DNA from 3 places in the Polaromonas potterensis genome. Region 1 is predicted to be linked to each of the others. Evidence: predicted binding sites of a transcription regulator. Region 1 holds the regulator's gene; each other region holds the start of a gene.

Region 1 (3,277 bases):
CGCGGCGGTACTGAAGGACGCAATCCTGGGCAAGCTCAACTCAGGCGAATGGGGTCCGGGGCATCGAATCGATACGGAGCGACATCTCAGCGAGTCCTTCAACATCGGCAGATCAACGGTGCGTCGGGTCCTGGCGCAGCTGAAAGTGGCCGGATTCATCACCCAAACCGTGGGAAGCGGCACCTATGTCAGCAGGGAATTTCAAGCGCAAGCTTTGACGCCTGATCCTGCGGCCGGTGTCACCGCGGCACTGGTAAGCATCCCGGGCAGCGTGAGTCCCGCCGAGCTGATGGAATTCAGGTTTGCCATTGAGCCGAGCATCGTGGAGATGATCATTCGCAACGCCTCCCAGAGCGACTTTGCAAAAATGGCACTTTGCTGCGACAAGGCCGAGGCGGCCGAAAGCATGGAGGAGTTCGAAGTTTGGGACGGAAAACTTCACGAGACCATTGCGCTGGCCGCTCACAACTCCCTCGTCACCCATGTCTTTCAATTGATCAATCGGGCCCGAGATCAGGACGACTGGGGCGCACTCAAACGCCACAGCCTGACGCCGGAACGGCGTCTGTCATACCAGGCGGAACATCGCCAACTGGTGAGTGCATTGACAGACCGTGACCTGGTGCGTGCTGTAACCTGCACCAGGGACCACCTGCTGCATGTCAGGCGGAATCTGCTGGGTTCTTGACTTTCCTGTTGGTCGCTACCTGGGCATCGCCAGGGAGAGGCCGCCGATGAGGCTGATCGCCATTCAACTCAACTGTGATCCGCAAAAAATCATCAAGGACGCAGACGATCTGGCCAAGCAACTTGAGACCAACGGCGTCGATGTTCCTGCGCGCAAAGACGAGACCAACAAAGCAGCCTTGTTGGTGGGGCTGGAATTACTGCTCGCGCTAATGTCCAAGAGGCAATCGAAGGCACTCGCTTGCACGGGAATTGGCATAAATTTGGCATAAATTGCACCAAAACCCAGAAACAAAAAAAGGACTTACTCTCGTAAGTCCTTGATTTTGCACACCATCAAGGTGGTAGGGCGTCACGGACTTGAACCGTGGACCAAAGGATTATGAGTCCTCTGCTCTAACCAACTGAGCTAACGCCCCACGTCGCCAAAACAGATTGTACGGTGCTACTTGCTGTGACTCAGCGCGCTGCTCACCATCTTGGCTGTAATGTCGACGATTTGAATCATTTTTTCATAAGGCATACGCATGGGGCCAATGACGCCCAAGGTACCTACCACCTGGCCGTCCACCTCGTAAGGCGCGGTCACCACCGACAGTTCCTGATAAGGCACAACCTGGCTTTCGCCGCCGATATAGATACGCACGCCTTCGGCGCGGCTGGAGACATCAAGCAGGCGCATCAACTGGGCTTTTTGCTCGAACAGGTCAAACAATTTGCGTAGATTACCCATATCGCCCGAAAAATCGCTGACAGCCAGCAGATTGCGTTCCCCCGACACCACCACCTCGTCGCGCGATTCAATGGCTTCAGAGCTGACCTGCACAGCCGCCTGCATCAGGCTGGCGATTTCGCCGCGTAGGGCTTCGACTTCGTGCTGCAGGCGCTCGCGGACTTCCTCGATGGCCATGCCCGCGTAATGCGAGTTGAGAAAATTGGACGCTTCGACGAGTTGGGTCTGGGTGTAATCGGTCTCGGTGAAGATGACACGGTTTTGCACATCGCCATCGGGCGACACGATGATGACCAGAAAACGCTTTTCAGACAGGCGTAAAAATTCGATGTGGCGAAACACCGAGGTACGGCGCGGGGCCATCACAACACCGACAAACTGCGACAGGCTGGACAGGATGTTGGCGGCGTTGCTGAACACTTTTTGCGGCTGGTCCGGCGCCAGGCGCGGCGCGGCCAGCGGCCCGCCGACCGAAAACTGGTCCCGCTGCATCGTCAGCATGGTGTCGACAAAGAGGCGGTAACCACGAGCCGTCGGTATCCGGCCGGCCGAGGTATGCGGGCTGACGATCAGACCCAGCTCTTCCAGATCGCTCATGACGTTGCGTATGGTGGCCGGCGACAGGTCCATGCCGGAGGCCCTGGACAGGGTGCGCGAGCCGACCGGCTGGCCGTCGGCGATGTAGCGCTCCACAAGCGCTTTTAACAACAGGCGGGCACGTTCATCAAGCATGGGGACATTCTACGAAGCTTGGGTCGCATGTTGTGATGTAATTTGAAGATGAAATCGCAATTTCGCCACGTCGCTCTCATTGGGAAGTACCACGCGCAGGGTTCACGCTCCGCGCTGGAAGAAATTGCCAGCTTTTTGCACACGCAGGGCTGCGAGGTGGCCCTGGAAGAGGAAACCGCCAGCAACACCGGCCTGACGCAGTACCCGGTGCTCAATGTGGCCGGTGTGGGCAAACATTGCGACCTCGCGCTGGTGGTCGGCGGCGACGGCACCATGCTGGGCATAGGCCGGCAACTGGCACAGTTTGGCGTGCCCATGGTGGGCATCAACCAGGGGCGGCTGGGTTTTATCACCGATATTGCTTTTGAAGATTTTCAGGCGGCGCTAGGCCCCATGCTGCGCGGCGAGTTCGAGGAAGACAGGCGCTGGATGATGCAGGCCCAGGTCATGCGTGACGGCCGCTGCGTCTTCAACGCCACGGCCATGAACGATGTGGTCGTCAACCGTGGTGCCACCGCCGGCATGGTGGAGCTGCGGGTCGAGGTCGATGGCCGTTTTGTCGCCAACCAGCGCGCCGACGGCCTGATCATTGCGTCGCCAACCGGCTCCACCGCGTATGCCTTGTCGGCCGGCGGCCCCTTGATACACCCGTCGATTGCCGGCTGGGTGCTGGTGCCGATTGCGCCGCATACCTTGTCGAACCGGCCCATCGTCTTGTCCGACGCCGGCGAGATCACGGTCGAAATCGTCGCCGGCCGCGATGCCAGTGCCAATTTCGACATGCAGTCGCTGGCCACCTTGCTGCATGGCGACCGCATCACCGTCAGGCGTTCGGAGTTCCAGATGTGCTTTTTGCATCCCAAGGGCTGGAGCTACTTCGATACCCTGCGTAAAAAACTCCACTGGAATGAAGGGGTGGCATGAGCCTGAAAAACATCTCCCTGCGCGACTTTGTCATCGTCCACGAACTTGCGCTGGACCTGGAAGACGGTTTCACCGTCCTCACCGGCGAAACCGGCGCCGGCAAATCGATACTGATAGATGCGCTGCAACTGGCGCTGGGCGCACGTGCCGATGCCGGCGTGGTGCGCGAGGGCGCACAGCGCTGCGAGATCAGCGCCACCT
Region 2 (3,277 bases), on a different contig from region 1:
TCCCTGCCATGTCTTCATCCCTTCCCGCCGCTGATCTGATCGACACCTTGGTAGCCTTGCCGGCCGAAAGCCCAGTGCACGCCGTACGCCACCAGCGCGACAAGGTGGTGGCCGCCACGCAAGGCAGCTACGACAGTATTTTTGACCCCACGCTGAGCGGCGCCCCATCCCTGGCCGAACGCCTGCTGGCGGCCCACGACATCGCGCGCCAGGCCGGCAGCGCGGTCTTGCAGGCCCACTACCGCGAGCGCCTGCAAACCCTGCCGCTCACGTCGGCGCAACAGGCCGCACTCGACGGCCAGCCCCCCAGCGGCGACTCGCGCCTGCAAGCCATCCTGGTCTTCACGCGTACGCTGACCGAACGCCCGGTGGAAGGCGACCAGGCCGCGCTGCTTCGGTTGCCCGCCGCCGGGCTGACCACGCCCGAAGTGGTCGTGCTGGCGCAGCTGATCGCCTTCGTGGCCTACCAGCTGCGTGTAGTGGCCGGCCTGCAGGCGCTGGTCGAACTGGGCGATGACATCCACAGCACGGCCGCAGCAGCAGCAGCAGCAGCAGCAGCAGCAGCAGCGGAGGAGGCCCCGTTTGTCCACCCCGCCAACCTGCCCAAACCCGGCGAGCCGGTGCGCGTGAACGGCTACACCAGCGACACCCTGGACTGGAAGGCCTGGCTGCCAGTGCTGGACCTGGACCAGGCGACGCCCGCACAGCTGGCCGTGCTCGAGAGCAGCCACCCCAAGGCCAAAACCAGCGACTACTACCGCGTGCTGGCGCACCAGCCGCGCATCCTGGAAGAGCGCTCCATCGTCTTCAACGCCATCATGTACGCCCCCGGCGGCCTGTCGCGCGCCGAGCGTGAACTGGCCAGCGCCGTGGTCTCGCGCGTGAATGGCTGCGTTTACTGCGCCTCGGTGCACGCCCAGCGCTTCGAGCAACTCACCAAGCGCAATGACGTGATCCATCAGGTTTTCACCGAGCCGCAGGGCGCCGGCACCACGGCCCGCGAACGCGCCATTGTGCAACTCTCGATAGACCTCACCACCCATCCAGCCCAGTTTGGCGCGGCCCAGTTGCAAGCCGTGCGCGCGGCCGGTTTGTCAACCCTGGAAGTGCTGGACCTGGTGCACGCGGTGGCGATTTTTGCCTGGGCCAACCGCCTGATGCTGAATCTGGGGGAGCCGATATTTCCGGGTTAAACCTGGCTTCTGGCGGGCACCGAGCGCTTGACGGAAGCAGTCGGCGCGACTTAAGAACAGCGATCCTCTTGGGCAGGCAGAGCAGTTATTGGGATTTATTGGATTGAACCGTCGACAACGGTTTGAGGACTTTCGGAGGTACTCAGGAGTCCGATGTCATGCAACTTTGTCCACTTAATTCAATTTAAATCAATGACTTATAGGAATATCCTACCTATTTAGCTTTCGAATTTAGATACGAATAATTCGCATCTAAATGGGCATCAACAGTTACCGAAAACCCGACAGCGCATCCCCCACGGACTTGAAACTGCCACAAAACGGCCTTATCATTAGCACTCGATGGTATGGAGTGCTAACAACCAGCGTTTCAAGCCAGTCCGTTCACAAGCACCCGTTTCCCACGGGTGTTTTTTGATTTCAAAACCATTGTTTCAAACCCAGGAGCTCCTATGAAACTTCGTCCCCTGCACGATCGCGTGATCGTCAAACGTGTTGAAAACGAAACCAAAACCGCCTCTGGCATCGTCATTCCTGACAGCGCTGCTGAAAAGCCTGATCAAGGCGAAGTGCTGGCTGTGGGTCCTGGCAAAAAGAACGACAAGGGCGAAATCAGCGCCATGGCTGTCAAGGTCGGCGACCGCGTGTTGTTCGGCAAGTACAGCGGCCAGACCGTCAAGGTCGACGGCGACGAATTGCTGGTCATGAAAGAAGACGATCTGTTTGCAGTCGTTGAGAAGTAATTTCTCGGCTTTCACACACCCTTTAATCAATTGAATCTGGAGAATTAAACATGGCAGCAAAAGACGTCATTTTCGGCGGCGAAGCCCGCGCACGCATGGTCGAGGGTGTGAACATCCTGGCCAACGCGGTCAAGGTTACCCTGGGCCCTAAAGGCCGTAACGTGGTGCTCGAGCGCTCTTTCGGCGCTCCTACGGTGACCAAGGACGGTGTGTCCGTCGCCAAAGAAATCGAACTCAAAGACAAGCTGCAGAACATGGGCGCGCAGATGGTCAAGGAAGTTGCTTCCAAGACCTCCGACATCGCTGGTGACGGCACCACGACCGCGACCGTTCTGGCTCAAGCCATTGTTCGCGAAGGCATGAAATATGTCGCCGCCGGCATGAACCCGATGGATCTGAAGCGCGGCATCGACAAGGCTGTGACGGCCCTGGTCGAAGAGCTGAAAAAAGCTTCCAAGCCCACCACCACCAGCAAGGAAATTGCTCAGGTCGGTACCATCTCCGCCAACAGCGACGAAGAAGTCGGCAAGATCATCGCTGAAGCGATGGACAAAGTCGGCAAAGAAGGCGTCATCACCGTGGAAGACGGCAAGTCGCTGAACAGCGAACTCGACGTCGTTGAAGGCATGCAGTTTGACCGTGGCTACCTGAGCCCGTACTTCATCAACAACCCCGAAAAGCAGTCCGCCATCCTGGACAACCCTTTCGTGCTCTTGTACGACAAGAAAATCAGCAACATCCGTGACCTGCTGCCTACCCTGGAACAAGTCGCCAAGTCCAGCCGTCCTTTGTTGATCATCTCCGAAGATGTCGAAGGCGAAGCCCTGGCAACGCTGGTGGTCAACACCATCCGTGGCATCCTGAAGGTTGTGGCTGTCAAGGCCCCTGGTTTCGGCGATCGCCGCAAAGCCATGCTGGAAGACATCGCCACCCTGACCGGCGGCAAGGTCATCGCTGAAGAAGTGGGCCTGACCCTCGAAAAAGTGACGCTGGCCGACCTCGGCCAAGCCAAACGCATCGAAGTGGGCAAGGAAAATACCATCATCATCGACGGCGCCGGCGCTGCTGCTGACATCGAAGCCCGCGTCAAGCAGGTTCGTGTCCAGATCGAAGAAGCCACGTCCGACTACGACCGTGAAAAACTGCAAGAGCGCGTGGCCAAGCTGGCCGGCGGTGTTGCCGTGATCAAGGTTGGCGCAGCCACCGAAGTCGAAATGAAAGAGAAAAAAGCCCGCGTGGAAGACGCCCTGCACGCTACCCGCGCTGCTGTGGAAGAAGGCATCGTGGCTGGTGGCGGCGTGGCTCTGCTGCGTGCCAAGCAGTCGGCTGGCGTCATCAAGG
Region 3 (3,277 bases), on a different contig from region 1:
CTCGCTGATTCACCTGTCTGTTTTATTCGCAGCCCTGCTGCTGGACCACTACCTCGTATGAGTTTTTTCTCCACTCCCCTCAGCAAACGAAACGCTATCCGATTGATAGCTGGTGGCGCTTTATGGACGGGGGCTGCAGCCATTTTAAGTGCTTGCACCGAAGTCAAGCCGCAGTTTGCCAGCATCGATATCACCGGCGCCGATTACGCCCGCGATTTCGCTTTGGCCGACCACAACGGCCAGCCGCGCAGCATCAAGGACTTCCAGGGCAAGGTGGTGGTGATGTTCTTCGGTTACACCCAGTGCCCGGACGTCTGTCCGACCTCCATGGCGGAGCTGGCCGACATCAAAAAAATGCTGGGCGCCGACGGCGACAAGCTGCAAGGCCTGTTTGTCACACTCGACCCCGAGCGCGACACCCAGGCGGTGCTCAAGGCCTATATGGGCAACTTCGACCCAACCTTCCTGGCGCTGCGACCCGAGCTGGACCAATTGCCGCAACTGAGCAAGGACTTCAAGACCTTTTACAAAAAGGTCGAGGGCAAGACCCCGGGCAGCTACACGCTGGACCATTCGGCCGGCAGCTATATTTTTGACCCGCAGGGCCGCGTGCGTCTGTACAGCCGTTATGGCAGCGGCGCTACCTTGTTGGCCGGTGACATCCGGTTGCTGCTCAAGGGCAACTGATCCCGCCGTCGGGCTGGCCGGCGCGGGCCAAAAAAAAGCCTGCACGCGATGGTCGGGTGCAGGCTGTTGCAACAGCCGCTTCTCGCGACCCTTGCAGGCAAGATGTCAGGCCCCATCAGACATATGCGGCCAGAACCTTTTTCATCTTTTTCATCGCCGCCACTTCAATCTGGCGAATCCGCTCAGCGCTGACCTTGTACTCGGACGCCAGGTCATGCAAGGTCATGCCGCCTGAGCCGTCGTCGTTGACCTTGAGCCAGCGTTCCTCGACGATGCGGCGCGACCGGTCGTCCAGGTCTTGCAGGGCCGCGGTGATGCCGTCACTCGCCAGGAAGTCACGCTGGCGCGACTCCATCAGCTGTGTCGGCTCCTGCGTCGCATCCGACAGGTAGGCAATCGGGCCAAACGCGTCTTCGCCGTCATCGCTGGGGCTGGGGTCCAGCAACACGTCGCCACCCGACATACGCTGTTCCATCTCGATGACTTCTTCGCGTTTGACGTTCAGCGTTTTGGCCATCGAGTTGATCTGGCCTTCGGTCAAGGTGTCGCGGTGTGTCGCCACATCGGCGTCGTCCTTGAAGCCCTGTTTCATCGAGCGCAGGTTGAAAAACAGCTTGCGCTGGGCCTTGGTGGTCGCCACCTTGACCATGCGCCAGTTTTTCAGGATGTACTCGTGCATCTCGGCCTTGATCCAGTGCAGCGCGTAGCTGACCAGGCGCACGCCCTGGTCCGGATCAAAACGTTTGACCGCCTTCATCAGGCCGATATTGCCTTCCTGAATCAGGTCGGCATGGGGCAGGCCATAACCCAGGTACTTGCGTGACGTGGCAACCACCAGCCGTAAGTGAGAGAGCACCAACTTACCTGCGGCTTCCAGGTCATTGTTGTCTTTGAGGCTGCGTCCGAACTCCTGCTCCTGCTCCAGGGTGAGCATGGGCAGGCGGTTGACCGCAGAAATATAAGCGTCCAGGTTGCCCAGCGGCGGCAGCAGCGACCAGGGATTGGCAGTCGCCAAGGCCGTCGTTGTAGGGGCCACTTGGGGGGAAAGCGCATAGGACATAAGGCAGAACTCCTTTTCTGAAGTCAATATTAGCACTCAGCAGTAGAGAGTGCTAAGCAAGAGGATCAATGGCTTTGATAGGGTCAGGCTAATACGCGTTAACCCTAGGCCTACCCCGTATTAGTCCCTGATTGTGCGTTTTAGTTCAGTCGGCCTGTGTAGGACGAAAAGCAGTGGCCGGGGCGTCAAAATCCGCCTGCTGAAGGGGTTTTTTGTGTCGGACAGGGCCAAAAAGGCTGGGCTAGAGGCGCTTCACGGCCTGCCAAATACTTGAATCTGGCCCATATTCAGATGAAATAGGGCTCTAGCCCCCTACCCACAGGCGCAAGCAGCTATGAATTCAGTAGCGTTTCAGGCTGCGGGAGCCACCACCCGAACCAGCGGCTGCTGGTCCAGCCAGGCTTGCAGGCATTCCGTCACACCCGTCGCAAAACGCTGGAACACCGGCTCGGTGACAAAACCCAGGTGCGGTGTCAGCAAGACATTGGGCAACTGGCGCAGCGGGTCGGTCAGCGGCAGCGGTTCGACGTCAAATACGTCCAGCGCCGCAAACCCAGGCCGGCCCTGTTGCAGGGCCTGGACCAGCGACTGGGTGTCTATCAGTTCCGAACGCGAGGTGTTGACCAGCAGGCTGCCGGGCTGCATCAGCGCCAGGCGCTGGGCGTTGATCACATGCCGGGTGCTGGGCAAGACCACCAGGTGCAGGCTGACAACTTGCGAGCTGGCGAGTAACTCGTCCAGCGGCAAAAAGCCCACGCCTTGTTCGGCCGCGCGTTCGGCCGTCATGCGCGGACTCCAGGCCACCACGTCCATGCCCAGGGCTTGGCCAACCTTGGCAACTCGGCCACCGATTTCACCCAGGCCGATCAGGCCCAGACGCTGGCCGACCAGCGCGCCGGGCAGCGGGGCCGCGGTGTCGCTGCGCCACTGGCCGGCCTGTAGCCTGGCGGTCTGGCTGGCCAGCTGTTTGGTGACGGCCAGGATCAGGCCCCAGGTCAGCTCGCAAGTGCTGTCCTTGGACGGCCCGAACTCGGTGCAACTGACGGGAATGTTGCGCGCGGCCAGGGCCGCCAGGTCCAGCCTGGCGTTGCGGGTGCCGGTGAAGACCAGGTAGCGCAACTTGGGCAGTTGCGCCAGCAACTCGGCGGTGAACGGTGTGCGGTCGCGCATCAACACAATCACGTCGGCGTTTTTCAGCGCCTCCACCAGGGCCGCGCCGCTCAGCGCCGCGTGGTGGATGCTGACATCGGCCTGCGCATCAATACGGCCCCAGTCGGCCAGTCGGCGCAAGGCGCGTTCGCTGTCGTCGAGGACGACGATGTGGGGCCTGGTACTGCTCATGGTCGGGCGAGCGCGGTCAGGGCACGGACATCGCCAGCGTTGCCGACGGCCCAGCAGGCCTGGATCAGCGCCGTGGTTTTGTCGGCGCCGATCACGGCGTCCGACATGCCGCGGAACTTGGCTTCCAGCATGGCATCGGTCATGGGGTTTTGCAGCGAGCCGATCGCGTGTTCGACAAACACATGCACG

Evidence for each region. Region 1 encodes HrcA, which represses chaperone genes, less so after heat shock. Its sites were predicted from a motif close to TTAGCACTCNNNNNNNNNGAGTGCTAA; they were not measured.
Region 2: groES (co-chaperone GroES) is a predicted target of HrcA. The motif match lies at 1,526-1,552, and genes of this name have one in related genera.
Region 3: rpoH (RNA polymerase sigma factor RpoH) is a predicted target of HrcA. The motif match lies at 1,777-1,803, and genes of this name have one in related genera.

The regions. Positions count from the first base shown of each region.
Region 1 covers NZ_JAWQLX010000004.1:12,944-16,220, reverse strand. Annotated here, with positions in the region: gene R6254_RS08845 (FadR/GntR family transcriptional regulator) at 1-688, shown strand, start outside; gene R6254_RS08840 (hypothetical protein) at 735-959, shown strand; tRNA gene R6254_RS08835 (tRNA-Ile) at 1,030-1,106, opposite strand; gene hrcA (heat-inducible transcriptional repressor HrcA) at 1,133-2,152, opposite strand; gene R6254_RS08825 (NAD kinase) at 2,201-3,076, shown strand; gene recN (DNA repair protein RecN) at 3,073-3,277, shown strand, end outside.
Region 2 covers NZ_JAWQLX010000009.1:81,777-85,053, forward strand. Annotated here, with positions in the region: gene R6254_RS16380 (CMD domain-containing protein) at 9-1,193, shown strand; gene groES (co-chaperone GroES) at 1,646-1,936, shown strand; gene groL (chaperonin GroEL) at 1,987-3,277, shown strand, end outside.
Region 3 covers NZ_JAWQLX010000003.1:16,723-19,999, reverse strand. Annotated here, with positions in the region: gene cyoE (heme o synthase) at 1-61, shown strand, start outside; gene R6254_RS06150 (SCO family protein) at 58-687, shown strand; gene rpoH (RNA polymerase sigma factor RpoH) at 803-1,747, opposite strand; gene R6254_RS06140 (D-2-hydroxyacid dehydrogenase family protein) at 2,099-3,088, opposite strand; gene R6254_RS06135 (MmgE/PrpD family protein) at 3,085-3,277, opposite strand, start outside.